Regions from separate parts of the Cellvibrio sp. GW822-FHT04B05 genome, predicted to be linked through region 2. Evidence: predicted binding sites of a transcription regulator. Region 2 holds the regulator's gene; each other region holds the start of a gene.
The links. Region 2 encodes sigma-54, which starts transcription at its own class of promoters, with help from an activator protein. Its sites were predicted from a motif close to TGGCACANNNNTTGCNNT; they were not measured.

Region 1 (10,717 bases), on a different contig from region 2:
TCAATTGGTCAACAAGCACTGATTTTTTTTCCACGATCCTGGAGAGTTCATCTTGTTTGCGCTGCTCCAATTGCTCTCGCTCATAGGTGAGGAGCTGTTTAAGTTGGGCAAGTGCAGCGGAATCCTGCGTAATCATGTCGCGCAGCGAACTAATATCGAGAGACATAGCAACCTCTTCATTTTGGGTGGTACAACTAAAACGGGTGGCGAACCAACAAAACCCCGGGGGAGGGCTGCGTTAATCCTGAAAGCGATTTCTAGCCCAGAAGTTCATTCTGGTTGAGCATATTTTCGGCAATACGCTCGGGGTTAATCTCAAAGCGGCCTTCAGCGATTGCGCGTTTGATTTCCGCTACTTTTTCCAGATCAACATCGGGTGAAGTATTGATTTTGGCTTGCAAGCGCCCCAAGGTTTGGGCCTCCTGGCTCAATACCACTTGATCGCTAGCGCCTTTGCTGACGGGTGCGGCATCAGGAGCGGCTGGTGCTTTTGCTTCTGGTGCATTAGGTACGGCAGGCTTGGTGCGAGCACCTTTAGCGCTGACAGAGTCCAATGTATTGTTGGTGTTGAAGTTCATGTTTTTCCCCTATTTGCCTCAGTGGCGATTGACCTCATTCGGCGATTAACTTTACTAAAGATGTCGCGGTTGCTATGGCGTGACAATAGAGCCTCTTCCTAAAACCAATTTAACAACACGTTTGATAACCAGTTAAAACGTGCTTGATAAAAAGAGTCCCTGGCAGTCTTATCGGCCGGCGGCCGCTTAACTTTAGCAATAATTTAAAAAAACTTTCCTCTATCACAAGGTTTGTACTACGCCCTGGCTCACAACAATCCCGCTGATGATCCGTTCGGACGAATTATTGCGTACGCGAATCTTCTGGCCGACCCGACCATCCACCATTGCCGTGCCTGCGCTGCTCACTTTAATACTGCCCGCAAGGGATTCCAGCATTACGATTTCACCGCGTTTAACGACGGTGGGAGCATCTAACATGGCGGTTTTAAACGGTTCGCCTTTGCTGATATTACGCTTGGCCTCTTTGCCGAAAATGGCACGCGCTTCGGGTAAAAACTCCTGGCGAATACTGCTGATGTTTACAAGGCTGACGGTCATCTGTGCCTGGCTAATCACTTCACCACGTGCGATGTCGCGAATGGCGACGGGAATTTCCCGATAAATAGTCACTTGCGCCGGAACGTGTACTGCCCAAGGCTGGCTACCGCTACATTGGGCCTTGACGCTGATATTGCCGCCGAAGCCTGTTGGATCCTGGCTGGTGAAAACCGGCGCGTGATCACAGGTGGCAAGACGAAGGCGATTATCCAGGTTACCGACGCTGATATCGATGCGTTGGTGGTCAACCTGTTTGTACTCAGTCGCCAAAAAACTGGCGATATCTTGTTTTAGCTGGTTTGACGGATAAATCTGGGCCGAGGCTAAAGGGGCGAGCCCACACAATAGGAAAACCAATCCCGTTTGACCAGGGATTGCCGCTTTAACAGGGGCTAGTTGCTGTTCAGCTATAGCTTTCCCGCTTTTGCTGTGGCGCAAAAATTTCCGCAAGAAAGTGCTATAAAAACTAGGAAGTTCCATATTTTGTCCTATCCTCAAGGGTAAGAACTGAGTGCCGGTCTGGATCATGAATGACTAAAGTCTGGCAGTTTTTTGCCGCTAAGCTGCTTTAGTTAGCATCAAAGCAAATACTGTGCCGTATGGTGGTAATCGAATCATCGATAGCCTTGGTCCTATTGTTGAGATTAATGTGGCCCTAATGTTGAGAATAAATGAGGTAATTACATGGCTGGTGTAATGGATAGTGTCAATCAGCGCACACAGCTGGTTGGGCAGAACCGTCTTGAGCTCCTGTTGTTTCGGCTCGGCGGTCAACAGCTGTATGGCATCAACGTCTTTAAAGTGAAAGAGGTATTGCAGTGCCCGCAGCTAAACGCGATCCCCGGCCGTAGCTCAGTGGTACGGGGTGTTGCCCATATCCGCGGCGGCACTTTGCCGATCATGGATATGAACCTGGCCATTGGCCGCCGCGAGTTACCGGATATTGAAAGTTGCTTCGTGATCATCACTGAATACAATCGCACTGCCCAAGGTTTCCTGGTCCGTTCGGTTGAGCGCATTGTCAATATGAACTGGGGCGATATCCATCCACCGCCCAAGGGAGCAGGTAGAGAGCATTACCTGACCGCCGTTACCCAGGTGGACGGCCAGTTGGTTGAGATTATCGATGTTGAGAAAATCCTCGCGGAAGTGTCGCCTGCGCGTGAAGACGTGAGCGCCGGTGTGATTGAGGATGGCATTGCCGATCGCGTGGTGCAAAAACACGTACTGATTATTGATGACTCGACTATTGCACGTAAGCAAATTCAGCGTGTGGTTGAGAGCATGGGAATCAAAACCACACTCAAGAAGGACGGGGCAGAGGGCTTCAGGTATCTGCAGGACATCTTGAAAGAAGGCAAGGACCCGTATTCTGAACTGATTATGATTATCTGCGACATCGAAATGCCGGAGATGGATGGCTACACCTTTACCGCAGAAGTGCGTAATCATCCTGACCTGAAAAAACTGCATATTGTCCTCCACACCTCGCTCAGTGGCGTTTTTAATGAGGCCATGGTGCGCAAGGTGGGAGCGGACGACTTCCTGGCGAAATTCCATCCGGATGAACTGGCAAAACGTGTGAATGACCGTGTGTTGGCGATTACCGGTGAAAGCTTGTTACCGCCAGAAGAAGCGTGATCCTGTATTGCTGTGGTGAATTGACGCGCGGCAATTGTTTTACATTGGAAATTTATGATTAATAAAGAGTCGTCCTTTGCCAAACCGTCGGGTCGCGACAGCATCGACCAGACCGAGTTTGATCAATTTCGCCAATTCCTCGAAGACGCCTGCGGCATTTCGCTGGGCGATAACAAACAATATCTAGTGACTAACCGCATTCGCCGCATTCTGGAGGAGAACAATATCGCCTCGTTCGGTGAACTGGTGCGAGTATTAAAGCTGGGAGTCAACCGTAAGCTGAAAGATCAGGTTGTGGATTCGATGACTACCAATGAAACCTTCTGGTTTCGCGATAATTATCCTTACGATCACCTTAAAAATACGCTGTTGCCGCAGTTAATGGCAGGCAATAACCGGATGTTTGGGCCAGTGCGTATCTGGTCGGCGGCCTGTTCTTCGGGACAGGAGCCGTATTCCATCAGCATGGTGGTGGAAGAATACAAGCGCCAGGCGATGGGCAATTTAGCGCGACAAGTGCAGATTGTGGCGACTGACTTGTCATCGACTGTGTTGGAGCAAGCCAAGCGCGGTGAGTATGACAAGCTGTCGGTATTGCGTGGCTTATCCGCCGAACGGTTAGAGCGCTATTTTGATAATCCTGAACCGGCAATCTGGCGTGTTAAAAGCGTTGCGAAAGAACGTATCGATTTTCGCTCGCTCAACTTGATGGATTCTTACGCCGCTTTGGGCAAATTCGATATCGTCTTTTGCCGCAATGTACTGATTTACTTCAATGCCGAGCTAAAACGGCAGATCCTGCAAAAAATCCATGCTTCCCTGAAACCGCAAGGCATTCTCTTCCTGGGATCATCAGAAGGATTGGCGGGCGCTGCTGATTTGTTTGAAATGGTTCGATGCGAACCGGGCATTCTCTATCGGGCAATTTGACGCCTTTTCTAGACCCAATCCATCAGGCGATACGCTTTTATCGAGAGCCGGACTCAACATCCGGCTTTTCTTCTTGCGCGCGTATTTACCGCAATTCCCCTTTGCCGCTCAGGTGATTTTCCTGTACTTACAGGCGGAAAGCCTTTGCCGCTTGTTGTTTGCCGCTTTTCTATTGGCCTTCGTTATTATTGTTTTTATCCTTTAAAAACAATAGGTTGTGGTTTATGTTGGGCGTTGGCACAGCCGTTGCTTTGTTATCAGTAACAAAAGGTAGCAGACCCTTCCGGTTGCCACCCCTGATGAATACAAGGCGAACTGAAATGTCTATCTCTTTCGAAAAAGCTCTCGGTATCCACGAATCGGCGCTGCACTTTCGCTCCGAGCGTGCCAGTGTCCTTGCGAACAACCTGGCCAACATCGATACGCCGAACTATAAAGCGAAAGACCTGGATTTCAAGCAAGCCTTGAGCCAGAAAATGAACGGCTCCAGCGGTTTTGGCTTGTCCACTACACAGTCTCGCCATATTGATGGCAGCGGTTTTTCTACTAACGAGGGTGATGTCCTGTATCGCACCCCGCAACAGCCTTCAATTGATGGCAATACCGTAGAAGACCAAATTGAGCATGCCGAATACATGAAAAACGCCTTGGCGTTCCAGGCGAGCTTCCAGTTTTTAAATAGCAAATTTACCGGTCTTCGCACCGCTATCCGCGGCGAATAATCGCGCCTCGGATTGTTGTTAACGCATTTTCCAGAAACATCTTGCAGGTAATAAATCATGGCACTTGGAAATATTTTTGATATCGCTGGCACCGGTATGAACGCACAAAGCCTGCGTTTGAACACTACCGCCAGTAACCTGGCGAATGCGCAATCCGCCAGTTCCAGTGTGAATGAAGTGTATCGCAGCCGCCAGCCGGTGTTTGCTGCAATCCAACAAGATGCCATGCGTGCAAGTGTGACCGAAGGCACCTACAGCAATAACGAAGTTGATGCAGCTGCCGGCGTGCAAGTGCTTGGAATTGTTGAAAGCGATGCGCCACTGCAACGGCGTTACGAACCAAGCCATCCCAAAGCTGATGAGCAAGGTTATGTGTTTTATCCGAACGTAAATCCGGTAGAAGAAATGGCAAATATGATTGCTGCATCGCGTTCATTCCAAATGAACGTTGAAGTGATGAATTCAGCCAAGCAAATGGTTCAACGTGTATTGACTCTTGGCCAGTAATTAACGAGGGAGAAAAGTTATGTCAACTGTAGGCAGCACCAATAGCAGCTCCAGCGTTACCGACAACCTGAGCATTACCAAAAAAACAGAAACGAAAAAAAATACCAATGAGTTGGGTCAAGCTGCGTTTCTTGAATTAATGATTACGCAAATGAACAACCAGAATCCGCTAAGCCCACAAGATAACAGTGCGTTCGTTGCACAATTGGCACAATTCAGTTCGGTGGAAGGATTGGAACGTTTAAATACCAGCTTTAATAATTTTGCATCGAACAATGCATTGCAGGCATCGTCTCTGGTAGGCCGCAGCGTCACAGTGGCATCAGAGAAAAGTACCTTGGTTAAAGGTGGAATTGTTGCGGGTAGTGCAGAGTTGGCTTATTCGACCAGGAATTTATCGATCAGTATTTATGACGAGAAAGGCGCATTGGTACAGAAAATTCCAGTGGGCGAAGTGCCTAAAGGTGACATGGTATTCCGCTGGGATGGTCAAAATATTGAAATTAACGGCGAGTTATTAAATTGGGAGGCGGGTGAAGCGGCGGCTGCAGCCGGTGAATATAAGTTTGAAATTACCGCCGATCAGAATGGTAAAACCGAAGCATTGAAAACGTCGCTAAGTGCCAATGTAAATAGTGTGACCATTGGTGAGAATGGATCATTGATTTTGAATTTGGCTGGTATAGGCGCGGTTGAAGCAAGCAAAGTAAAACAATTTAATTAGTTTATCTAATTAAATACGATTGAAAATATTTGCACTCAAGTGCAAGCAACAGAAATTTTAAGCCATTAATCGTTATGGTCGAGGTGTAATATGTCTTTCAATACAGCGTTAAGCGGAATTCGTGCGGCAAATACCGATCTGCAGGTGACCGGTCATAATATCGCGAATGCCAGTACCATTGGATTTAAATCGTCGCGCGCTGAATTTGGTGATGTATACACCAGTACTTTATTAGGTGGCGGATCAAATACTGCAGGTAGCGGTGTGACTATCCAGAATATTCGCCAGCAATTTACTCAAGGCAATTTGAAATTCACGCAAAACGAATTGGATTTGTCAGTGAATGGCGAAGGCTTTTTTGTGGTGGAAAAAAACGGTGAGCGTCTGTATACCCGTGCGGGAACTTTTGGTCTGGATAAAAACGGTTATATCGTCAATGGCACCGGTGCATTACTGCAAGGTTTCGCGGCAGATGCCAATGGCAATGTAAGTGGTGTGTTGGGTAAGTTGCGCGTGGATGTAAGCTCACAAGATCCACGTCAAACCACGGGTGTTTATGCATCTTACAACCTTAACTCCAATGAGGTTGTTCTTGAGACAACGGGTTCGCGTTTTGCAACCAATGGAACCGGGGTTGGTGTTGCTAAACCCGGTTTGCTTTCCGCTACCACTTCCACAATCGATTTGGGTAGTGTGACTTTACCGGTAACTATCGCGGGCGCTCCAACTACCCCGACAACATTTACCATATCGCGCACTGTCCCCGGTGGCACCGTTGAAAACGTAACGCTCACTCTGGCAGAGGGTGTTTATAACAACTTGACGGATTTGGCTAACGAAATTAACAACCGTAATTTCAGTACTCCAACTCCGTTAAACGTACAAGCCTATTACGATTCGGCTGATAACCGCTTGAAAGTTCGGGATTTGGCGACCGGTGTTGCATCGACTCTGTCTATTACCGCAGGCACAGGGGCGAACGGCCTTACTACTGCATTTCCAGGCACCTTTACGCAAGGTATTCCAAAAGTTACCAATGATTATGGTTCGCACACCTTGGTAATTCAGGGGCCCAATAATGCCAGGCCTATAACCTACATCAGCAAATATGGTGCTAGTGCTGATGAAACTGCATCCGAATTAAATTCCCTGGCTGGCGTATCCGCAACGGCGACTACCAGGGCAAGTATTCTAAGTACAATTCCGGCAGAGGTCGGTCCACCAGCAATTCCCGCACGACCATTTACTAACAACGGTACATTGAAACTAAATGGCGTAACACTCACATCAACCGGCAGTCCTGACATGACGGCGCTGGCAGACGAAATCAATAAATTAAGTAAATCAACTCTGTTTGGTATCACGGCGAGCGTCAACAGCACAACGGGTAATTTGGAAGTGGTCTCTGCCACGGGTCGCGATCTGGACTTTTCGTTTGGTGCAACTGGCGGCATTGTTGGCATACTGGGCGCTAGCGGTTTGCAGCAAGTACTGGATACCAACCTTGATCCGACGTTAGTCAATAACGGTATAAAAGTGGGTGGTCAGATTACTGTCACCATGCAAGAGGGCTATTCGATTGCATCCAGCCAACCAACAGTGCCAGTGAGCGGCGGTAGTCTATTTAATTCCATTAATGTTCCAGGGTTTTTTACTCCGGTGCCCATTAATGCGTTTGATCCTAACGATCAAAAAACGTTTAACCACGCCACAACAACACCTGTGTATGACAGCTTGGGTAACGTGCATTCAATGCGTCAGTATTTTGTAAAGCAGGCCTATGATCCAGCGGATCCAACTACATCGCCGAACCATTGGAAAATGTACGTGCAAATCGATGGTCAGAATGTGGGTGATCCCGATCCGAGTTTGCCATCACCACAAAATATCATGGCTACTATGGCGTCTTTCGATGTGCATTTCACACCTGAAGGAACCATTGATCGTACAATGACCGACGCTATTTTGATTTCCAACTGGACGCCGATTGGGTCAGACGGCGCACCTATTGGAGCACTGGGTCCGTTGAATGTGTTGCAAGGTGGAACCATCCCGGTTGCCGAGCCACCAGCAAGCTCGAACTTCTTGATTGACCTTGCGGGTAGTACCCAGTTTGGCAGTGTCTTCTCGGTAGAAGAGTTGGATCAGAATGGTTATGCGACAGGCCGTTTGGCGGGTCTGGATATCAGCAGCACCGGTATTGTATTTGCCCGTTTCACCAACGGTGAAGCGCAAGTGTTAGGGCAAGTTGCGTTGGCCAACTTCAGTAGTGTTGAGGGCTTGAAACCAACTGGCGATACCATGTGGGCACAGACGTTTGAGTCAGGCGAGGCGATCATCGGCGCTCCGGGTTCTGCACAACTGGGTAATATCACTGCCGGTGCGGTTGAGGAATCCAACGTGGATTTGTCGGAGCAGTTGGTGAATCTGATTATTGCGCAGCGTAACTATCAGGCAAATGCCAAAACCATTGAAACGGCTAACGCCACTACGCAGACCATTATTAACCTGAGATAAAGTAGGGGCACGATTTATCGCGCCCTAAAATTACCGCGCCTCTAAAAAAACAAGGCCAATAAATTACACCACTACAGCGGCAAAGGGCGGAAGCTCTTTGCCGCTTCTTTGTTCGCCGGTATTGTTACGATTTTGCCGCTTTTCTCTCTTTTATGTTTTCTCCTTTAATTTCATGTGCTTACGGATTTTTTTCGGGTTGGCACTGCTCTTGCAAAACTCCAGATAACGGCAAATCTGCCAAAAAACTAGCGCTCTGGTATGCGTTAGAAATCTGGAGAAACACTGTGGACAAAGCTCTTTTTATCGCGATGACCGGAGCCAAGCACAATATGCTGGCGCAGGCCAATCGCGCCAATAATCTGGCTAACCTGAGCACGACCGGCTTTCGCGCTGATTTTGAGCAATCACGCAGCATGGGTGTTTACTACGGCGATGGCCAGCCAACCCGCGCCTATGCGCTGACAGAGTCACCGCGTTCCGAGTTCAGTTCCGGACCGATGATTACGACCAACAACCCACTTGATGTTGCCATCCAGGGCGACGGCTTCTTTGCCGTGCAAGCTGGTGATGGCACTGAGGCCTATACCCGCGCCGGCAACTTTACAGTCGATGCACAGGGCATGCTGCGCACCCTGAATGGTCTTCCGGTGCTGGGTGATGGCGGCCCGATCAATATTCCTGAAAACAAAAAAGTGCAGGTCGGCTCCGACGGCATTATTTCTATTGTCGGGCAAGACCAGGGCCCTGAAGCCATGGTGGAAGTGGGGCGCCTTAAGTTGGTTAATCCGGCGGTTGCGGCAATCGAAAAAGGTGATGACGGTTTATTTCGCCAGCGCGATGGTTTGAATGCCCAGCCCGCTGCAGAAGTGAAAGTCCGCAGCGGCATGCTCGAAGGCAGTAACGTAAATGCTGTCGACGAATTTACCCAGATTCTCAGTCTCGCACGCCAATATGAAATGCAAGTAAAAGTGATGAAGTCTGCAGAAGAAAATTCGGCTGCATCGGCACAACTTTTACAAATATCGTAAGTGAATTAAATATTTTTTAATGCTTGTGCAGACAAGTAGTTAACCCGAGGAATACACCATGCATGCCGCCCTCTATGTCAGTAAAACCGGTTTGTCGGCGCAAGATCGCCAGCTAACGACTATCTCAAATAACCTGGCTAATACCAGCACCATCGGTTTTAAACGCGACCGTGCGATATTTGAAGATTTGTTGTATCAAAACCAGCGTCAACCCGGTTCGCAGCAAACCCAGGAAACGCAATTGCCTTCCGGCTTGCAATTGGGTGTGGGCGCGCGCGTTGTGGCAACACAAAAAGAATTTACCCAGGGCACTTTGCAAGTGACAGAGCAATCACTTGATGTTGCGATTGACGGTCATGGTTTCCTGCAAGTGTTGCAACCTGACGGCACTATTGCCTACACCCGTAACGGCCAACTGCAAATTAACGGTGAAGGCCAGATCGTTAACGCGGACGGTTTTTTATTAGAGCCGGCGATTATTGTTCCTGAGGGTGTCAATAAAATTACTATCGGCACTGACGGTACCGTAAACGCATTTGCACCGGGCAATGCACAGCCGCAACAACTGGGTAACATCACCCTGGTTGATTTTGTTAACCACTCTGGCTTGCAAGCCATTGGCGGAAATTTATATGTAGAAACTGTCGCCAGCGGTAACCCTGTGGAAGGTACTCCCGGTGAAAATGGTTTGGGTGTAATCAAACAATATATGTTGGAAAACTCCAACGTGGATATCGTTGAAGAAATGGTAAACATGATTACCACCCAGCGCGCGTACGAGATGAACTCCAAAGTTGTTTCGACCGCCGATCAAATGTTGCAATACATTACCCAAAATCTTTAATTGAGTGATTTGATTATGCGCACTCTTACTTGCAGTAAAACATCGTTGAAATTAGTGCTGATGATATTGGCAGCCATCGGCCTCAGTGGTTGTTTTACTAACAAAAAACCCATGCCGGATGATCCTGCTTACGCGCCGACAATTGCGGCAAGCATGCCAGTGCCACAACGCACGGAAGGTTCTTTGTATCAGGATGCTTACGGTCTGAATTTATTTGATGATCGCAAAGCGCACTTTGTGGGCGATGTGATTACCGTAGCCCTGAGTGAACGGACAGTATCGCGAAAATCGTCCGGGGTTGCGACCGGTAAGAAAAGCGGTGTGAATTTTAATGCGGGCCCATTGCTCGGTGTAAATCCGACTATTAAAGGCAATGAACTGACAACTGCTCTTGAGCAGGGGCGTACCTTTGATGGCAGTGCTGATGCAGATCAAAGCAACAGCTTGCAAGGCAATATTACCGTTACCGTTGCAGAGATTTTACCGAACGGTAATTTAATTGTGCGCGGTGAAAAATGGATCACATTGAATCGTGGCGATGAATTTATCCGCATCAGTGGAATGATTCGTCCTGACGATATCGCACCGGATAACACTATCGTTTCAACGCGTTTAGCAAATGCAAAAATTTCCTACTCGGGCACAGGTGCATTGGCAGATTCATCTTCTATGGGTTGGCTGTCGCG
Region 2 (10,717 bases):
GCCGGCCTGGTTCCCGCTGATAATGGCACCGTGTTGATCGATGACCGCGATATTACCCAGCTACCGATTCACGGCCGCGCCCGCGCCGGTATTGGTTATTTGCCGCAAGAAGCATCGATTTTCCGCAAGCTGACGGTCGCCGATAATATTATGGCGATCCTTGAAACACGTCATGATCTCGACCGTCAACAGCGCCAGCAAAAGCTTGAATCGTTGTTGAATGAATTTCACATCACCCATATCCGCGACAGCTTGGGTATGGCGCTGTCCGGTGGTGAACGCCGCCGGGTAGAAATTGCCCGCGCATTGGCGACCGACCCCAAGTTCATCCTGCTCGATGAACCCTTTGCCGGTGTTGACCCTATTTCGGTGAATGACATCAAGGAGATTGTCCGCCATCTGAAAGATCGCGGTATCGGTGTGCTTATCACCGATCACAATGTGCGTGAGACGCTGGATATTTGCGAAACCGCTTATATTGTCAGTGAAGGCCATATCATTGCCGAAGGCGATGCCGAGACAGTGCTAAGCAACAGCAAAGTGCGCCAAGTCTATCTGGGTGAAAATTTCCGCTTGTAAACACCTCTTTAACTAGTCGCCTTAAGTGTTACCGACCGCCCGTCACCAGCACAATAGACCCCACATAAACGACTTGACAAGTAACAATCTTTGCCCATTAGGCATAAAGCTTGCTTAAGCTTATTGCTTGCGCGGCCAACCCTGACTAAACTCCACATAACTGATGTTTTCCATCCTGCGTTATAAGGGTTTGTCGTTCACATAATGAAGCAATCTCTCCAGCTTAAACTCGGCCAACAGCTGACCATGACTCCGCAATTGCAGCAGGCGATCCGCTTGCTGCAATTATCGACGTTAGACTTGCAACAAGAAATCCAGGAAGCACTCGAGTCCAATCCAATGTTGGAGATCGAAGAAGCTTTTGATTCGCCCAGCGCCGCCAACGAATATGAAGGCAGTGAGTTAGATAAAGCGGATTACACCCGTCAACTGGAAATTGCTGCCGAAGCCGGCGCCGATAATGGCACTGATTTCACTGCCAGCGAAAGTTACTCCGCCACCGCCGATAATAATTACGCCGAGAGCAATAGCTATTCGGAAGGTGAAAGTTTTGGCGAGGGCGAAAGCTTTGGTGAAAGCGAATCCTTCGGCGATTCCGATGTCTATGGCGACGGAGATAGTTTTAGCACTGACAATGGCGAATGGAATGAATCAATCCCCAGCGATTTGCCGGTAGACACCAGTTGGGATGACGTTTACCAATCCTCATCCAGCAGCAGCTCAAGCAATTACGACAACGAAGACAATGACTTCGAAAGCCGTCGCGCGGCTACTGACTCACTCTACGATCATTTGATGTGGCAACTGAACCTGACACCTATGTCGGATCGCGACCGCGTATTGGCGATGGCCATTATCGATGCGGTAGAACCCAGTGGCATGCTATCCATCACCGTCGAAGAAATTTTTGAAGGTATGCGCGGCGATTTCGAAGAGCTTGAACTCGATGAAGTCGAAGCGGTACAACACCGCCTGCAACAATTCGACCCCTGCGGCGTGTGCAGCCAAAATCTCTCCGAATGCCTGCTGGTGCAACTGCAACAACTCGATCCTAAAACGCCATTCCTGGATTCAGCCAAGTTAATCGCCAGGCAATATTTACCAATACTCGGCAGCCGCGATTATCGCCAGTTAATGCGCCGCACCAAACTCAAGGAAGCAGAACTCAGCATCGCTGTAGCGCTAATCCAAAGCTTGAATCCGCGCCCGGGCGATATGATTGCGAGCGGCGACACGGAATATGTTATTCCCGACGTGTTTGTTGAAAAACGTGATGGCCGCTGGATAGTTGAACTAAATCCGGATATTGCACCACGCCTGCGGATTAATTCGGACTATGCTTCTATGGTGAAGCGCGCCGATTCCAGCACTGACAACACCTTCCTCAAAGATAACCTGCAAGAAGCACGCTGGTTCCTGAAGAGCTTGCAGAGCCGCAATGAAACCTTGCTGAAAGTAGCGAGTTGTATTGTGGAAAAACAACGCGGCTTCCTGGACTACGGTCCTGAAGCAATGAAGCCATTGGTGCTACACGATATTGCTGAAATTGTAGAAATGCATGAGTCTACTATTTCGCGTGTCACCACGCAGAAATATATGCATACACCGCAAGGGATTTTTGAGCTGAAATATTTCTTCTCCAGCCACGTAAGTACTGATAGTGGCGGCGAATGCTCATCAACTGCGATTCGCGCGATTATTAAAAAATTGGTGAGCGCAGAAAACCCCAAAAAACCTTTGAGCGACAGCAAAATTACCGATCTGCTCGCCGAGCAAGGTATTCAAGTGGCGCGCCGTACCATTGCGAAATATCGCGAGTCCCTCAATATTCCACCGTCGAACGAGCGTAAAACTATTTAATACATTACTGGTCACTTGTAGTGCGACGGTTTTTCGAATGTAGTTGAATGTTGAATATTGAATAAAGTTCGGATCATAAATTCACAGATGTAATAGAGGTTGTGCAGGTTGCAACTGTTTTATTTCTAGCGAGAGGAAGTATCTATGCAAATAAATATCAGCGGTCGCCATGTAGAAGTTACCGATTCAATGAAAGAGTATGTCACCAGTAAACTGGAGCGCCTGACCCATCATCACGATCGCATCACCAGCACACACGTTATCCTCTCAGTCGACAAACTTATTCAAAAGGCAGAAGCCACCATTCACGTAAGCGGCAAAGATGTACATGCCGACGCGTCCCATGACGATCTTTACGCCGCAATCGATTTACTGACCGATAAGCTTGATCGCCAATTAATTAAACACAAAGAAAAAATGCGCAGCCATCGCTAATCGGCGCATGCACCAACCTGTTAACTGAACCTGTGCTGTCATCGCCATAAGCGATGACCACATTATCCAGCGAGAGATGCCCGGCATCACCCAGTCATGCAAATTCAAAATCTGATCACCCCTCGCCGAACCCTCTGCGGTGTCGAAGGCGGCAGTAAAAAACGCGCGCTGGAGTTGCTAGCCAACACCATTGCGCAGGACATTCCCGAAATTGATGCCGATGATTTATTTCGCCGCCTGATTGGCCGCGAACGTCTGGGCTCGACCGGCATTGGCCACGGTATCGCCATTCCCCACTGCCGCGCTGAACATTGCAACGGCACCGTCGGGGCGCTGATCACGTTGATAGACCCGATTGATTTTGATGCAATCGACTCACAACCCGTCGATATATTGTTTGCCATGTTAGTGCCGGAAGATGCCCATAGCGAACATTTGCAAACCCTCGCGGCACTTGCCGCAGCTTTGAATAATGCCGATTATCGCCAAACCCTGCGCGCCGCCAAAAGCAATGAAGCGCTCTACCAAGCGGCACTCGCCGCTCCTTAACAGGACCAATTATGCATCTGGTGATTGTCAGCGGCCTTTCCGGCTCAGGTAAAAGTACAGCACTGCATGTCCTTGAGGATGTGGGGTTTAACTGTATCGATAACCTGCCTGTCAGCCTATTGCCCGCACTGGTGGCCCAGATCCAGATTCATAAAGATGACCAACATCGCTTTGCGATTGGTATTGATGTGCGCAATGCATGGCAAGATTTGTCAATCTTCCCACAAATGATCAGTACCCTTAAAGAAGCGCACCTGCCATTCCAGACACTGTTTCTGGATTCACAACCCGCCGTACTTATTCAGCGTTTTAGTGAAACCCGACGCAAGCATCCGCTGTCAGATAAACACACCAGTTTAGAAGAGGCGATTGCTGCTGAACAAACTCTACTAGAGCCTATTCGCGACAGTGCAGATCAAGTGATTGATACCAGTCATTTGAACCTGCACGAGTTGCGCGACCTGGTGAAAGAACGAGTAGTTGGCCGCAGCGAATCGACTATGGCAATCCTGTTTGAATCTTTCGGATTTAAACACGGAGTTCCCGTGAATGCCGATCTGGTATTCGATGCGCGTTGCCTGCCCAATCCGCATTGGAAACCCAACCTGCGGCCGCAAACTGGCAAAGACCAGGAGGTTATCGACTTCCTGGAAGAGCAGGTGACAGTGAAGGAAATGTACGACGACATCGAGCATTACCTCACTCGCTGGTTGCCGCGTTACCAAGCCAATAACCGCAGCTACATTACCATCGCGATTGGCTGTACCGGGGGCCAACACCGCTCTGTGTATCTATCGGAGCGGTTACAAAAACATTTCGACCACAGTTTTAGCGATGTCCAGGTTCGCCATCGCGATATTAACAAGCACAAAAAACACTAGATTATGCAGACTGAAACTCTCGATATCATCAACAAACGCGGCTTGCACGCACGCGCTGCCGCCAAACTGGCCACCCTTGCCAACCGGTTTGAGGCAAAAGTATCCGCTCGCGTGGGCGAAGGTAGCTGGGCCGATGCCAAGAGCGTTATGTCATTAATGCTGCTTGCCGCCAGCTGTGGCACAACCCTGGAGGTCAGCGCCGAAGGTGATGATGCCGACGCTGCAATTTGCGCCATACGTGCGCTGATTGCCGATCGCTTTGAAGAAGGCGAATAAACGAACTATCGTTATAACAGTAACCTGCGCACCCGGTTAATGGTAAAAGCGGTTGTTGTTGTTGCTTTTCTGCACTAAGCTGCGCGACCTTTTCCGGCTCAGCGACCATCCACGGCATCCCAGCCTTGGTGTCCAAGCGCCAGCTGTTATATCCAATTGCGCCCTGCGCGCGCCAGGTACAGTAATTTTTATGGCCTACAACTACGACGACATCAATCCCGATGATTACATCCTGAGCAAATCGCAGGTAAAACGCGATATGCACGCTTTACAAGCGCTGGGTGAAAGCCTGATTGATATGAATGAAAAACAGCTCGCCAGCATTCCGCTGAGCGATACCATGCTCGACGCTATTTATATCGCGCGCAAATTACCGCCCAAAGAAGCCCGCCGCCGCCAAGTGCAATACATCGGCCGGTTGATGCGTGAAGGCAATCATGAGGAAATCAAGGCAGCGGTTGATAAAATGCAAAACCGCAGCGATCTGTACATCCATCGCCAGCATCAAATCGAGCGCTACCGCGATCTGTTGATTGAAGGTGACAAGCAAATATTCCAAACGCTGGTAACTTCTTGCCCCGGCATTGATGTGCAGCACCTGCGTCAATTAGTCCGCAGTGCGCAAAAAGAGCGCGAAGAAAACAAGCCACCCGCAAGCGCACGCAAATTGTTTGCGTTTATTCGTGAACAACTCGAACTGCAAGATTAAAAAATTGCAGGGATAAAAAAGCCGCTGATTTCAGCGGCTTTTTTTCGACTTAATTTAGGTCGAAATACTTATTTTAGGGCAGAACATCTTCATCTTGAGCATACAAATTACTGCCAACAATGCTTTACCAGCAGTTAACAGATATTAACTGGAGCTTATAATTGGCGCTCAATTACACTGCGGCATTCTTGTTTCTGCGGGCATAATTGATGAATAACAATCGGTTTTACGAAATAGATTTACTGCGCCTTGTTTCAGCAGTTCTGGTAGTGCTATTTCACTACACCTTTGTCGGATCAGTGTTGGATTTTGCGCCGGCGCCACGCACTGATGCATTTGGTGAGTACGGGCGCTACATGTATTTGGGGATTAATTTCTTTTTTATCATTAGCGGTTTCGTGATTTTACTCAGTGCCGAGGATGGTAAGCCGCGCGAATTTATTGTTTCGCGCTTTGTGCGTCTTTATCCCGCCTATTGGTTGTGCGTCATATTGACGGCGGGCGCTGCCGTGCTGTTTAACCAACCGGCATTTCAGGTGAGCTGGTCGCATTTTCTCGTCAACCTGACCATGTTGCAGAATGGGTTTGATGTGCCCCTGGTGGACGGTGTTTATTGGACGCTGTGGATTGAATTAAAATTCTACGCGCTCGTGTTAGTAATGGTTTGGTTACGATTGCTGCGCTTCTTACCCTGGTTTTGCGGTGCCGTACTGATTGCATCCATCATCGCACTGGGAACACCACTGGCCGCCAGCGTTGAAACATTCGTTGCCGGTTTTCCGCACTGGGCGGGTTATTTTGCCTGTGGTTGCGTGCTCTATCTGGTGAGATCGCGCGGCTTCCAGTGGGGCTACGGTGTACTCCTGTTGCTAAGCGTAATCTTCTGCGTGCGTCAAAATCAGGTGTTTACTGAACTGATGATCGGTTGGTACAAAACGGATTTCAATGTGTGGGTATCCGTCATATCAACGCTGCTATTTTTTGCAATTATGGCGGTGATTGCCCTGCGTAAAACCGGACTGTTATGCGACCCGCGTTTTTATTATCTGGGCGTGCTGACTTATCCGCTGTATCTACTGCATGAGAATATTGGTTTTATGATGTTTAATGCCTGGCATGACTTGATGCCGGGATGGGTGTTAGTTACCGGCGTGGTGATATTCATGCTGATTGCGGCTTGGCTAATCCATCGTTGTGTCGAGAGACCACTACAAAAAGTCTTAAAGCGTGCACTGCTGCCTAAAACTGAAATCCAAAAATAAAAACAACATTGAAAATTTATAAAAAATGCCAGCTCTTTTAGGAGCTGGCTTTTTTATGCGAGATAATTATCACTTTCCTGATTCCCATGCGGGCTTAGAAACGGTATTTCATGCCCACGGTCGCACTGCGGGTATCACCGAAATCAGAATAGCCCCACATAGAACGGTTGTAGATTTCATCAAACAGGTTATCAATGTTAAGTGAAACCGAGAACGAATCGTTAACAGAGTAACGAGCCATTACATCCACCAACCAATAAGATGGTTGTTCTTGTTTTACCGCAATTGCTTCACCCGTTGTGCTGATCGCAGCTGGGACGATGGCATCACCGTAAGAATAGTTTTGCCAACGGGCACTGGCGCCAAGGGTTAAACCACTAATAAAGCTGTAGCTGTTAGTGATTTTAAATTGCTTGGTGGGCAAATAAGTCTGCCGAGGATTACCTTCTTTATCTTCCGCCTTATTGTCGGTGTAACCGCCGCTGATATTCCAGCTCTCAGTCAATGCTCCGGCAATTTCCACTTCATAACCATCGGTTTTGATCCCGTCGATACTTTCGTAAATCCAATTACCATTTGGCAAGGTTCCCTGATCAGCCCATTCAGCAACGTTGTCCTTATTCGCACGATAAACCGCAGCGGAAATATTCAAGTTGTTATCAAAAAATGCCATTTTGATACCCGCTTCGGTGTTAGTACCTTCAGTAGGGTCAAGCACATTTCCATCTGCTCCATATTGTTGAACGGGTAAGAAAATACCGGTGAAACTGGTGTAAATAGAGAGGAAACTATTTACGTCATAGACGAGACCGGTGTAGGGAATGAATACATTGTTTTCAGAAGTGCTGACACGAGTGTTATTGAGCAGATCTGTATTATCGTAGCTCCAGTCACTTACGCGTCCACCTAACATAAATTTAAGCGAATCAGCGAGCTTGAAACGCACAGTTGCATAGGTACCGGATTGCTCACCCACTTCCAATGATTGTGATGCACCATAAGGAGATGATGGACCAGAGTAATCAGGTGCAGCAGGGTTTGGATTATTTAGGTTGTATACCGGCATATCGGCGTAATCAAACTGCAAATCAAACTCGTTGCTGTTGTAGCTATATCCCAATACCACTTCATGGTCGCGACCAAAGAGCGAGAAGCCACCGTTGGTGACTATGTTAAAACTTTCAGTATCTGATTTACGGCCTGAAAACAACGAATATGGTTTTGACCGATCTACCAGATCACCGGTCTCTTTATCCACGTAAGCACCATAGCTGGCGTTGCTCACATCCTGTGTTGCTTTCGCATAACGATAAGCCGCTTTCACTTTCCAGCCACTTTCAAATTCGTGTTCAGCATAGGGCATTACGCTCCACTGCTCGATAAAGCGGTGCGCCCACTCGTGACCAGTCGAAAAAGATACATCATGGTTAATCAAAGTACCGTCAGTGTAAAACGCCGGGTTGGAACTCCAATTGTAAACGCCACGCGAATTCACTTTGGTTTTATCGATGGCAACAGAGATCAAGGTATTTTCCGTAACGTCGGTTTCAACGATGCCGTAGATCACCGACTTATCGCGCGAGTAGCGGGCAATGTAAGAGTCGCCATCCATGTAAGAACCGATAAAACGTCCGCGTACACTGCCCGATTCATTCAATGGGCCAGCTACATCACCCTCGGTGCGGTAGGTATTCCAATTACCCAACGATCCACTCAAGGATGCCTGAAACTCTTCAGTCGGACGTTTACGGATCATGTTGACTGTAGCCGATGGCTCACCCTGCCCGCCCAAAATCCCCGCAGCACCCTTTAAAATTTCAATGCGCTCAGCGAGGATAGGATCAATACTCTGGCTCGCATCACCGGAGTAAGTAGAGTTAGCCGGAGTGGTGATCATACCGTCTACTTGCACACCGGTATCCAACTGAAAACCGCGCACATACATAATGCTGTATTCCGATGCATCGCCGGATTTGCTCACCCCGGGAACATGGTCAAGTACCTGTTCCATATCCACCAAGCCTTTGTCTTCAATCATTTGACTAGTCACTAATGTGACAGTTTGCGGAGTCTCACGCAGGGTCATGTTCAGACCGGTCGCACCATTCATGGATTGGGTGGTATAGCTCCCTGTGACGATAACTTCTTCAACTTTCGGTTTTTTTGTCTTTGCCGGCTTGCTGTTGGTAGATGCAGTAGATTCCGATTGCACAGTCTCAGCGGCCAGTGCCGAACCTGAGATAACAACGCCACAGAGCACACTGATAGCCAAGGCCATCGGTTTTTTGATTAATAACATTGCGGGATTTCCTTCGGGACAGGACATGGTGGAGCCACCGGATCTGACACGCTTAGTAGGGGGTAGCAGGCGGCGCCCATTTTATTTAATAATACGAATTGTTATCAATTAAAATCGTATTAATGTGCTGTTTTGGTCAAAAAAATCCATTTTGGCAATAATTACGCCATGACATCAGGGCAAATTAACAAAAAACAAGAAAATATGTCATTTGATATTATATTTTATATCGAGTTTTTATTATAAAAATATAAGTGTGATTGAACAGTTTTGACAGGAATCAGCATTGAGGGCAAGCCATAGAATTTTGAGGCGAATATACAGAGCAAATGTAGAATGGGAGTTTGAAGTAACCAGGTTACAGATTTTAGTTGTCAATCATCGCTGAACACATTCATCAACCGCTAAAAAATTCGAACGAGTCTTTATTCTGTGGCGTGGCCATCGCCCGGACTAAACACTGGCTCCTCCTCTTTCTTGGTCATGCTGTCACTTTTTTGAGTTTGCTCTTCTTCTTTTTTATTGACACTGTCGCGCAAGCTTTTTTCGCTTTCAAACAAGCGATCAAAACTCATTCGAGGATCATCCCAACCGCCTTTGATGGTGTAGCTGATGCTGGTGGCTTGGTCGACTTGTTTCTTAAACAGTTTACTTACCAGATAAACACCGGCAGCCGCCGGTAAACCCGTTGCCAATGCCGCGAAGAAGGTGAGGTTACCGGCAACCGGTAAAGTGGCGACCAGACGGGCATTAATGGTCTCTTTGCGCAAGTTAATCGTACCCGCCATTTGCAGGCCGCTCGATGGCGTGCGAACTAACAATGGCTCTTCAAATACCAGGATGCCTTGATTAAAGCGCACCTTGCCGTTGATCTCGTCGTAGGCCAAACCGCTTTTGTATAGATCGGAGAAATCGAGGCGCATACGGCGTGCGAGTGAGTCGAAATTCAATACTGACATCAGACGGAGAATACCGTCGCCCGCACTGGCATCGCGTTTGAAGCGGCCTTTTTCCAGCCAGATGGTCATCTCGCCGCTGAGATTCACTAAACCGAAATCCTGCGGCGAGCCGGGCCAATACAAATCGGTGCGATAGCGCGCCGCATGGCTTTCAATAGTGTCGGGTTTATCCCAGGCACGCAACACGACAGCCATATCACCCGCTTCCAGATTACCGATAAACCGGGACTGCACACCTTGCGGACTATCTTGCCAAATCAGCTTGGCACCTTCCGCTGCACCATCGGCGCCGGTAATAGTCACACCGCGAATACTGCCGCGGATATTACCAATCACCACCCCCAAATTGTTGGGGCGCAATTGTAGCGACCAGTTACCGTAATTGTTGCCATCCAGCAACAGTGAGCCCACGGTGATATTGGCTAAAGGCAATTTTCGTGGGTCGATGACTTCGCGCGGCGCCGGAACCGATTCCTGTGCGGGCGCCACTGTTTCATTCGTTTCGCCAGTGCCCAAGGCAACCGAAGGTACATCTGGTGTCGCAGCCAGCCCGAGGATTTCTTTGGTCAATGAGAGATGGACAAGATCTACCTGCAGTGGCTTAAAACGGCTATCGGGAACCAGCACCCTGCCCTCGACGATGGTGTTTTTCAGATCCAACTGCCAGCCAATACGCACCGGAACGGCAACCACATTGAGATTTTCCAGTTTCAAGGAACCTAATTCGTATTGCCCCAATATTAATTCCGCGCGGAACGGCAAACCGGCGATCTGCCCTTCTGCTTCGTTGTTTGCAATTAACGCCGGCACGGCGGACTGCGGCGCATTCACTCCTTGGGCAACAACCGGAGCCAAGTGCTCGGTATAGGTTTTGTAGCGCCCCTGCACTTCTTTCCATGCATCCAGAT
Region 3 (10,717 bases), on a different contig from region 2:
GATTAACTAACGCAGTGCACGCTTACAAAAAGCTCTGCAACTAATTATTCGATTGGGAATTCCATACATCTCCCCCTACTTTATCCAAGTAAATCAGCATGAATAAACCACGTGATGATAGCCCCGCTTATCTGGAAAAAAAACGCTTTTTTGATTCACTAATGACAGTCTATGGTCGTAAAACTGTACTCGAGGCACTGCAAGATCCGTCCACATTTATTTATCGTTTACATTTGGCCACTAGCAATAAGCCAGCTGATATCCTCGACAATATAATTTCGCTTGCGAAGCAAAAGGGTGCCGAGATTATTTACCATGACCGTCAGGCTTTATCGCGCATTTCTAAAAATACATCCCAGGATCAAGGGGTTGCAGCGGACCTGCAGCTGCGTGGCTATAAAATTTACGACGAGTTCCTTGCCGAAAATAGTGGGAAAAATTACACACTACTTGCGCTTGACGGGGTTCAAAACCCCCAGAATTTGGGAATGATAATTCGCTCAGCATGCGCAGGAAATATTGACGGGATATTGTTACCACAAAAAGGAAATGCTCAAATTGATCCGCTTGTTATTAAAGCTAGTGCAGGAACCGTTTTTCGAGCACCGTTGCTACGTTGTAAAGACTTGACTCAAGCCTTGCAAGATTTTAAAGCCGATGGTGCAGTTATTTGCGCCCTTTCATCGCACGCCACAATAGCGTTAAAAAAGTTTAACCCAAAGTCAGCATGTATTTATGTGCTGGGCAATGAGTCAGAAGGTGTTTCAAATGAAGTGACCCGACTTTGCAACGAGCAAGTCTACATACCAATGAACAATGGTGTAGAGTCACTTAATGTCGCCGTTACCGCAGCCCTGATTGCATTTCGCTGATCACGTTATATTTTTTCAAGATCCCAAATAAAAAAGAAGAGCAATAGCTCCTCTTTTTTATTATCCAGGTCAAAAGCTTTTACAACTTATAACCATCTTCTTCGTGCAAACTTAAATCCAGACCGATGGTTTCCTCTTCTTTAGTGACGCGTAAGCCAGAGGTAAAGACACCAGTAATTTTTAACAGAATATAAGTTACTACAGCGGTGTAAGCAAAAGTGACCACTACACCCAACAACTGCACACCTAATTGCTCGCTCATGGATTCAATTCCGCTGGCGAAACCCTGGCCACTGAACGCGCCAAGCTCTGTTGAAGCAAACACTCCAGCGAGAATTGTACCCAACACACCGCCAATACCATGAACCGGAAATACATCAAGTGAGTCATCAATTTTCCACACGCGTTTTACCAGTTGAGTCATCACGAAGCAGATTACCCCAGCCAATAAACCGATAATCAATGCACCGCCAGGTCCAACATAGCCTGAAGCAGGGGTAATTGTTCCGAGGCCCGCGACCATACCAGTAACAATCCCCAATACACTTGGCTTCCTGAAACGCATCCATTCAATCGTCATCCAGGCCAGCGCACCCGCTGCTGCAGAGATATGCGTAGCCAACATCGCCATCGCCGCATTACCATTGGCAGCCAATGCACTTCCGGCATTAAATCCAAACCAGCCCACCCAAAGCATGCCGGCGCCAGTAACAGTCATCGTCATGTTGTGGGGTGGCATTGCTGTTGTTGGAAAACCGTCACGCTTACCAATAACAACTGCCGCTACCAGTGCAGCAACACCTGCTGTGATATGCACAACAGTGCCGCCGGCAAAATCCAGCAGACCTTTGGCATACAGCCAACCTGATCCAGACCAAACCCAATGGCACACAGGAATATAAACGGCAAACAACCAGAGGGCAGAAAAAATAAGCATTGAAGAAAACTTCATCCGCTCTGCAAATGCTCCAACAATCAAAGCAGGAGTGATAATCGCAAATGTCATTTGATACATAGCATGCAAACTGAGAGGTATATCACCAGATAAAGCGTCTTCAGTGATGCTCGCCATAAATACCATACTAAAATCGCCGATCCAGGCATTACCGGTACCGAAAGCCAAGCTGTAACCCGCAATTAACCAGAGGATAGATACCAAACATGCAATCGTGAAGCATTGCATAAGCACTGAGAGAATATTTTTAACTCGAACCAAACCGCCATAAAACAGAGCCAACCCCGGCAGAGTCATAAACAATACCAGCGCGGTAGAGGTCAGAATCCAAGCCGTATTGGCGCCATTAATAGTCGGCTCCTGTGCCAAAGCAGTCTGGCCGCAGACTGCAAGCAGGCTCCCAATTGCCGTTTGTAGTGTGAAACTTACTTTCTTCATAGTAACCCCATGACAATGATTATTTTAGTTTGCTGACTAATGTCTTTATCGGCTTAAATAACCGCCCCATTTTGATACGGTTATTATTTGTAGAATGCATGAAGTATAGGAAATATCCTTCAGATCAAAAAATATTCGCACACTATCGGAGCACAAAATCCAGATAAAACCTGTAAAAACAAAAATGAACCAGCCTAAAGCAAATTCTAAACCAATAAAATTTATTATCTATTTTTCAAAGAGATATGAAGTTATAGTTAGTTTACGCAGATAAATATTGCACCACAAAAATGCCCATCAATATTTTTTGATCAACATTGGTGCAAAAAATGGAATGAACCGCCAATAGCTCAGCTATTACTGTATTAGCGGGGGAGTAATTTATTCGATTAAAAATACGGCCACAGATGCACTACATTTAATGATAATTTTCAGCAGGTGCGTGTGATATTTATATTGGAGGCTTCCCCGAAGCAAAACTTTTTATGAGGGATTCCGGCAGTTTTTGTCTGGGGCGTGGGTTGGATTGTTAGCGATAAAAATGTGGGAGAAAATAATAATCTTGTTGCGGCTTGGCTAATAATACTTGGCATTTTTATCGTGGATGCAGCTATACACTTTTTTGTCGCACAATAACCAAGCATGCATTTCATCAGGCTCACCAAACCCAATGCTGCCACTAGTAACTCAAATAAACGAAGGCGATATTTCATAAATATTGAAAGGAAGATAATAGTCGCAGGGAAAATCCAGCAATCCCTTTCTACACATCAATGATAAGTTATTATTTCGAAATACTCTCATTAACACGATCACGCATTTCCTTTCCTGGCTTGAAGTGCGGGACATATTTACCTTCAAGGACTACCGCATCACCTGTTTTCGGATTTCTTCCTGTGCGCGGAGCGCGGTAATGTAACGAAAAACTTCCAAAACCACGAATTTCGATGCGCTCACCGGATGCGAGGATATCGGACATATAATCAAGCAGAAGCTTTACTGACATCTCGACATCTTTGATGGTTAACTGATTTTGTTTTTCAGTAATATATTCGATTAATTCTGACTTTGTCATAACCTGCTCTCTGTTATTAAAAAACCTTCAAGCAACACAACCAGATAAAACAGCATCACTAAGCGCGGAGGAAAATAAATCAAAAAAACAGCGACCAGCTTAGCTGGTCGCTGTTGCATAACAAAAATTACTCTTTGCTCTGCATTTGAGCCTTGATCAAATCACCCAACGTTGTTGGAGATGCCTGATCTGACTGCTTACTGGAAAGCTCTTTCATTGCAGCTTTCTCGTCTTCTACATCTTTAGACTTCACTGATAGGTTGATGCTACGATTTTTGCGATCTACTGCAATAATCTTGGCTTCAACTTCATCACCTACTTTCAGCAGGTTGCGCGCATCTTCTACTTTCTCACGGCTCAATTCAGAGGCCTTGAGAACAGCTTCAACGTCATCTGCCAAGGTGATTACAGCAGCTTTAGCTTCAACTTCCTTAACGATACCCTTAACTACAGCACCTTTGTCATTCACAGAAACGTATTCTGAGAAAGGATCGGTTTCGAGTTGTTTGATGCCCAAGGAAATGCGCTCGCGCTCTGGATCGATGGCCAATACCACGGTTTCCAGTTCGTCACCTTTCTTGTACTTGCGAACTGCTTCTTCACCAGCTTCATGCCAGGAGATGTCTGACAAGTGAACCAGACCGTCAATACCACCATCCAAACCGATGAAGATACCGAAATCAGTGATTGACTTGATTTTGCCGCTGATCTTGTCGCCTTTGGCGCAAGTACGAGCAAATGCATCCCATGGATTTTCCTGGCATTGCTTCAAACCGAGAGAGATACGACGACGCTCTTCGTCGATATCCAGAACCATCACTTCGATTTCGTCGCCCAATTGAACAACTTTTGAAGGATGAATGTTCTTGTTAGTCCAATCCATTTCTGAAACGTGGATCAAACCTTCAACACCTTCTTCCAACTCTGCAAAGCAGCCGTAATCAGTCAAATTGGTTACTTTTGCTTTCACACGAGCGCCTTCAGGGTAACGCTTGGTGATTTGTATCCACGGATCTTCACCCAATTGCTTCAGGCCCAGAGATACACGGTTACGCTCACGATCGAACTTCAATACTTTAACGTCGATTTCATCACCAACATTTACGATCTCACCCGGGTGCTTGATACGTTTCCAGGCCATGTCGGTGATGTGCAACAGACCATCAACACCGCCCAAGTCAACGAATGCACCGTAGTCAGTGAGGTTTTTAACAATACCTTTAACTGCCTGACCTTCTTGCAAGGTAGCCAGCAATTCATCGCGCTCAACAGAGTTAGCTTGTTCAAGTACAGCACGACGGGAAACAACGACGTTGTTGCGCTTTTGGTCGAGCTTGATAACTTTGAATTCCAGCTCTTTGCCTTCAAGATGGGTAGTTTCGCGCACAGGGCGAACATCTACCAATGAACCAGGAAGGAAGGCACGGATACCAGCAACATCAACGGTGAAACCACCTTTAACTTTGCCGTTAATAACACCTTTAATAACTTCTTCAGCAACGTGTGCAGCTTCGAGAATTTTCCAGGCTTCAGCGCGTTTGGCTTTTTCACGTGACAGTTTGGTTTCACCGAAACCGTCTTCAACGCTTTCCAGAGCTACTTGTACTTCGTCACCGATCTGGAGATTCAACTCACCCAGTTCGTTACGGAATTGTTCTGCGGGGATAACACCTTCAGACTTAAGGCCTGCGTGCACTGTAACCCAATCTTTATCAATATCGATTACTACACCAGTAACGATGGTGCCAGGAACCATATCTACAGTCTTTAAACTCTCTTCAAACAACTCTGCAAAACTTTCGTTCATACTCATGGTATTACCTATAGATTAGAGGTACAGGCGTTAAACACACACCCTACCTATTCCGCATGGCCAGTCACACGGGTCAATTAAAGTAAAGTGAAAACCCCCTCAGGCTGGGTTTGACGGTATTCACTGCTACTAATTCTGCTGCCGAGCAACAAAAAAACAGTCAAAATTGGTAGGTGCGGCAGATTAGCAGAATGCCCTTTATTTTTCAATAGGTTAGGATTGTCAACCAGGTGTAAGAAGAATAATTAGGGACGATGCAAAAGAGGAGTTGATCAAGGGACTCTTGCGACCAAGAGTCCGATCAATTTTTAATTGGGATTAGTGCTTGGTAACGCTTAAGCCACGCCCCACTGCATAATATTGAAAGCCTAAATTAGCCATTCTTTCAGGCTCGTAAAGATTACGACCGTCAAAAATGACTGGATTGCGCAAGGTGGCAATGATTTGATCGAAGTTAGGAGCACGGAAATTCTTCCATTCGGTACATATTATCAATGCGTCTGCACGCTCTAATGCAGCTTCTTTCGTTCCGACCAGCTTAAGATCATCCCTTAATCCATAGATATGCTGTGTTTCATCCATAGCCACAGGATCATAAGCTTGCACCTTCGCACCGGCAGCCCAAAGCGCCTCCATTAATACCCGGCTTGGAGCTTCACGCATATCATCAGTGTTGGGCTTGAAAGAAAGCCCCCAAAGCGCAAAAACCTTGCCTTTAAGATCTGAACCAAAGTGGCGTGAAATATAAGAGAACAGCTTATCTTTTTGTAGCTGATTAACCCTGTCAACCGCCTCCATCAGGCCGGCGGTATAATCAACGCCATGAGCTATATTAATCAGCGCCTTAACATCCTTCGGAAAACAGGATCCGCCATAGCCACAGCCAGGATAAATAAAGTGATAACCAATACGGGGGTCAGCGCCTATACCATTTCGCACTTTTTCGATATCAGCACCTAATAACTCGGCCAAGTTAGCCATTTCATTTATAAAGCTGATTTTTGTAGCGAGCATTGCGTTGGCAGCATATTTGGTAAGCTCAGCTGAACGTACATCCATAAAAATCATACGATCATGATTGCGATTAAAAGGGGCATACAGCTCTCGCAACAAGTTCTCAGCCCGTTCACTGTTAGTGCCAACCACAATCCGATCAGGCTTCATAAAGTCATTTACAGCAGCCCCCTCCTTAAGAAATTCAGGATTCGACACCACATCAAAGGGAATGTTTAAGTCACGTTTTTGCAGTTCCTCGGCGAGGGCCTTGGTGACTATTTCCGCCGTCCCAATAGGTACCGTAGATTTATTCACAATAACTTTATAATCGTTGATCCGCTGACCAATTGTTTTAGCGACAGCAACAACATATTGTAAATCAGCGGAACCGTCTTCTCCTGAAGGTGTTCCTACTGCAATAAACTGCAGCTCTCCATGTTGGGTGGCCTTATCCATATCCGTGGTGAAATTCAGCAGCCCGTGCTGTACGGCTTGCTTAACAATGGACTCCAAACCTGGCTCATAGATCGGGATGATACCCGCATTAAGGTTGTCTACTTTTTTTTGGTCAATATCCACGCATAACACGTCATGACCCACATCCGCCAAACAGGTGCCGGTCACCAAACCAACATAGCCTGTACCGAAGACTGTTACCTTCATTAGAAACTCCCTAGCCTGTTAAAAATTAAGAGCGACCATAACTATCTTCGTAACGAATAACATCATCATCTTCCAGATAGGGTCCAGATTGAACCTCAACTATTTCCAGCGGAATTTTTCCTGGATTACTCAAGCGATGCTTGGTTCCAATTGGAATATAAGTTGATTCATTTTCAGAAAGCAGCACTGTGTCATCACCCTTCTGCACTAAAGCAGTTCCTTTTACAACAATCCAATGCTCTGCCCTATGATGATGAACTTGTAGCGATAAGCTACCACCAGGTTTCACACGAATACGGTTGACCTGATAACGATCACCTGTATCAATTGCGTCGTAACAACCCCACGGACGATAAATTTCACGGTGCTGCAAATGCTCTGAACGTTTCTGCTTTTCAATTTGAGTGATGACTGATTTAACTTGTTGCGCTTGTGATTTATCCGCAATCAATACCGCATCAGGAGTGTTAATAATCATCAAATTATTAACACCCAAAGTAGCGACCAATTTATCTTTCGAGAAAACAAGGGTATTGGTCGACCCTATGTCGATGGTATCGCCGATCAAACTGTTTCCAGCATCATCCTTAACTGATAAATCACCAAAAGATTTCCAATCACCAACATCGCTCCAGCCCGCATCAAGTGGAACACAAACCACATTGCGGCTTTTTTCCATAAGAGCGTAATCAATCGAAATATTAGGTGCTTGAGAAAACGCGTCACGATCTAACCGAATAAAATCCAAATCCTCGACAGCTGACAGCTTCGCCAGCTCAGCTGCAGTAACAACATCAGGACTCTGCTCTTTTAAATCCTTTAGAAAAATTTCTGTTTTGAACACAAACATCCCGCTATTCCAGTAATAGCATCCCTCAGCAAGATATTTTTCTGCGGTCACCAAATCCGGTTTTTCTACAAACTCCAACACTGGGAAGAATGCGCTCTCTTGCACATCAACTCCACGACGTGTTTTTATGTAACCATAACCGGTTTCAGGACATGTTGGATGAACACCAAAAGTGGCCAGATGTCCAATCTGCGCCGCCTGAATCGCATCTGCAACAGCGGCTTGAAATATATCAACATCACGGATCATATGATCCGCAGAAAGCACAAGCAGTGTGGGATTATCGCCCAATGTTTGGGCATGAATTGCTGCAATCGCTAAAGCAGGTGCAGTGTTGCGAGCGATAGGCTCCAGAATAATTGATGATTTACTCTGCCCAATTTCGTGCAATTGTTCAGCAACCATAAACCGGTGCTCTTCATTGCAAACCACTATTGGTGGTGCAAGATCTGGCAACCCTTGAAGCCGCAATAATGTTTGCTGCAACATAGTAGTGTCGCCAAACAACTTTAACAGTTGCTTAGGATAGTGTTTGCGCGACAAAGGCCAAAGTCGCGTGCCTGAACCACCAGCGAGTATTACAGGAATAATCAATTAATTCTCCTTAATGCAAGTGCTAAACCTAATGCTATATGAATAGATAATGTGACTACTCACCCATCAAGAAATCTTTCAGCTAAATTACTTCGAGTAACGATCCTTGAGGAAAGATTTAAATTTACTGCCAACCTCACCGTGCCTCTCACCATAAATAACATTTGCCATTAAGTATCCAATTTTTGTACCACAATCGTGGCTGCGACCGATTAATTGATAAGCCTCAACTGTCTCTTGTGCCAACAATGAGTCCAACGCATCAGTTAGCTGAATTTCGCCACCAGCACCGGGATGCGTTTTCGCCAGGAGATCCCACACGGTTTTAGACAATACATAACGCCCGACAATAGCCATGTTCGATGGAGCTTCATCAACAGGTGGTTTTTCTACCATCGCCTTGATAACAGCAGTTTTTCCAGCCGGAATTTCGATGCCTGAGCAATCAACAACGCCATATTTATCAACTTGATCATGAGGTACTTGCTCAACAAGAATCTGACTGTTGCCTGTTTCATGGAAACGTTTTGTCATTCCGGCAAGGTTATCTTGTCGAAGATTGCATTCAGCGTTATCGACGATTACATCAGGCAACAGCACTGCAAAAGGCTCGTCACCTACAACTGATTTTGCACACAAAATTGCATGCCCCAAACCTTTTGCCTCAGCTTGGCGCACAGAAATCACCGTGAGTCCAGGTGGGGTTATTGAACGAACTTCAGCAAGAAGCGAGCGTTTTAGTCGCGACTCAAGTTGGGCCTCCAACTCAAAACTGGTATCAAAATGGTTTTCAATGGCATTTTTACTCGCATGAGTCACCAAAACGATCTCTTTAATTCCTGCAGCGGCAGCTTCTTCAATCACGTACTGAATTAGCGGCTTATCTACCACCGGCAACATTTCCTTGGGAATTGCTTTTGTAGCAGGCAACATACGTGTTCCAAGACCTGCAACCGGAATCACCGCTTTCTTAACTTGCATAATTGTTTCCTTGTAAATTGTGTGTTTATTAGTTGTTAAGTAAATTCAATACTTCTGTGGTTTTTTGATCAACTAATAGCTGGTCATTGCGACTCTCTACATTTAAACGCACAACAGGCTCAGTGTTCGACATGCGTAAATTAAATCGCCAATTGTCAAACTCAAGACTAATACCATCTGTTTTGTCGATAAGGATTGCATCTGCAGAGTAGTGATTAAACACCTTTTCAATTGCCAATTTCGGATCTTCTACATGGCTATTAATTTCACCAGGCGAAGGAAATTTCGCGATACGGTCTTCGAGCATGCTCGACAAGGTCTGCTGTTTACGACACAGTAACTCGCACACTAATAACCAGGGAATCATGCCACTATCGCAATAAAAGAAATCACGGAAATAATGGTGTGCACTCATTTCACCGCCATAAACCGCGTCCTCTTCACGCATCCGTTCTTTAATAAAGGCATGGCCCGTTTTTGATTGGATAGCCAAACCACCATTCTTCTGGGCGATATCAAGTGTATTCCATGTCAATCGTGGATCATGAATGACTTTTGCACCGGGATTTTTAAGCAAGAAAGCTTCTGCCAACAAGCCAACAATATAGTAACCCTCGGTAAACGCACCGGTTTCGTCAAACAGGAAACAGCGATCAAAATCACCATCCCATGCAATACCCATATCCGCTTTATGCTCGATTACCGCCTGGGTTGTCGACGCACGGTTTTCCACCAATAAGGGATTCGGAATACCGTTAGGAAAAGTACCGTCCGGTTCATGGTTAATTTTTATAAATTCAAAAGGAAGATATTTTTCTATAGCATCAATTACATGCCCTGCCGCACCATTTCCCGCGTTCACTACTAAACGAAGTGGTTTAAGCTGACTGACATCGACATATGACAACAAATGTTGGACGTAAGCATCCAAAGTGCTGATTTCGCGAATATCACCGCGAGCTGAAAAATTTACTGGCGCAAAATTATTTTCTTCTGCAAGACGACGGATGTCATTGAGACCGGTATCACCACTGATAGGTTTTGAGTTGGCACGAACCAATTTCATACCGTTGTAGTCAATTGGATTGTGACTAGCGGTAATCTCAATTCCACCATCAGTTTTCAAATAACTGGTGGCAAAATAAATCTCTTCTGTTCCAGCCATTCCTATGTCGATGACATCTACACCTTCATCGCGCAATCCATTACTTAAAGCAGTTTTTAATGCTTTACTTGTCAAGCGGACGTCGCCACCTACTACAACACTTTTAGGTTGGAGAAATTGTGCATAGGCGCGTCCAATACGGTAAACAATATCTTCATTGAGTTCCTCACCCAACTTTCCGCGAATGTCGTAGGCTTTAAAACAAGTTAACGTCATGTCTTAATCTCATCTTGAGTGAAAGTAATCTTGTAGCCCGATGCTGTGTTAAAAAAACTTGTTATCAAGAGAACAACTATTGCAAGTTAAATGAGCATT

Region 1: flgF (flagellar basal-body rod protein FlgF) is a predicted target of sigma-54. The motif match lies at 8,357-8,374, and genes of this name have one in related genera.
Region 3: AC1RJL_RS16985 (ammonium transporter) is a predicted target of sigma-54. The motif match lies at 2,462-2,479, and genes of this name have one in related genera.

Annotation. Positions count from the first base shown of each region.
Region 1 covers NZ_JBXAMU010000005.1:105,743-116,459, forward strand. Annotated here, with positions in the region: gene AC1RJL_RS16270 (flagella synthesis protein FlgN) at 1-166, opposite strand, end outside; gene flgM (flagellar biosynthesis anti-sigma factor FlgM) at 258-578, opposite strand; gene flgA (flagellar basal body P-ring formation chaperone FlgA) at 801-1,598, opposite strand; gene AC1RJL_RS16285 (chemotaxis protein CheV) at 1,803-2,759, shown strand; gene AC1RJL_RS16290 (CheR family methyltransferase) at 2,814-3,689, shown strand; gene flgB (flagellar basal body rod protein FlgB) at 4,010-4,411, shown strand; gene flgC (flagellar basal body rod protein FlgC) at 4,469-4,918, shown strand; gene AC1RJL_RS16305 (flagellar hook assembly protein FlgD) at 4,938-5,642, shown strand; gene AC1RJL_RS16310 (flagellar hook-basal body complex protein) at 5,733-8,159, shown strand; gene flgF (flagellar basal-body rod protein FlgF) at 8,444-9,187, shown strand; gene flgG (flagellar basal-body rod protein FlgG) at 9,246-10,031, shown strand; gene flgH (flagellar basal body L-ring protein FlgH) at 10,047-10,717, shown strand, end outside.
Region 2 covers NZ_JBXAMU010000001.1:546,766-557,482, reverse strand. Annotated here, with positions in the region: gene lptB (LPS export ABC transporter ATP-binding protein) at 1-579, shown strand, start outside; gene AC1RJL_RS02220 (RNA polymerase factor sigma-54) at 784-2,439, shown strand; gene hpf (ribosome hibernation-promoting factor, HPF/YfiA family) at 2,584-2,874, shown strand; gene ptsN (PTS IIA-like nitrogen regulatory protein PtsN) at 2,971-3,423, shown strand; gene rapZ (RNase adapter RapZ) at 3,435-4,304, shown strand; gene AC1RJL_RS02200 (HPr family phosphocarrier protein) at 4,308-4,580, shown strand; gene yjgA (ribosome biogenesis factor YjgA) at 4,771-5,289, shown strand; gene AC1RJL_RS02190 (acyltransferase family protein) at 5,499-6,551, shown strand; gene AC1RJL_RS02185 (TonB-dependent siderophore receptor) at 6,646-8,850, opposite strand; gene AC1RJL_RS02180 (YhdP family protein) at 9,276-10,717, opposite strand, start outside.
Region 3 covers NZ_JBXAMU010000005.1:285,098-295,814, forward strand. Annotated here, with positions in the region: gene AC1RJL_RS16975 (pyridoxine 5'-phosphate synthase) at 1-44, shown strand, start outside; gene AC1RJL_RS16980 (TrmH family RNA methyltransferase) at 99-872, shown strand; gene AC1RJL_RS16985 (ammonium transporter) at 952-2,265, opposite strand; gene ihfB (integration host factor subunit beta) at 3,050-3,340, opposite strand; gene rpsA (30S ribosomal protein S1) at 3,468-5,147, opposite strand; gene AC1RJL_RS17000 (UDP-glucose dehydrogenase family protein) at 5,472-6,812, opposite strand; gene AC1RJL_RS17005 (mannose-1-phosphate guanylyltransferase/mannose-6-phosphate isomerase) at 6,838-8,256, opposite strand; gene galU (UTP--glucose-1-phosphate uridylyltransferase GalU) at 8,344-9,237, opposite strand; gene AC1RJL_RS17015 (phosphohexomutase domain-containing protein) at 9,266-10,618, opposite strand.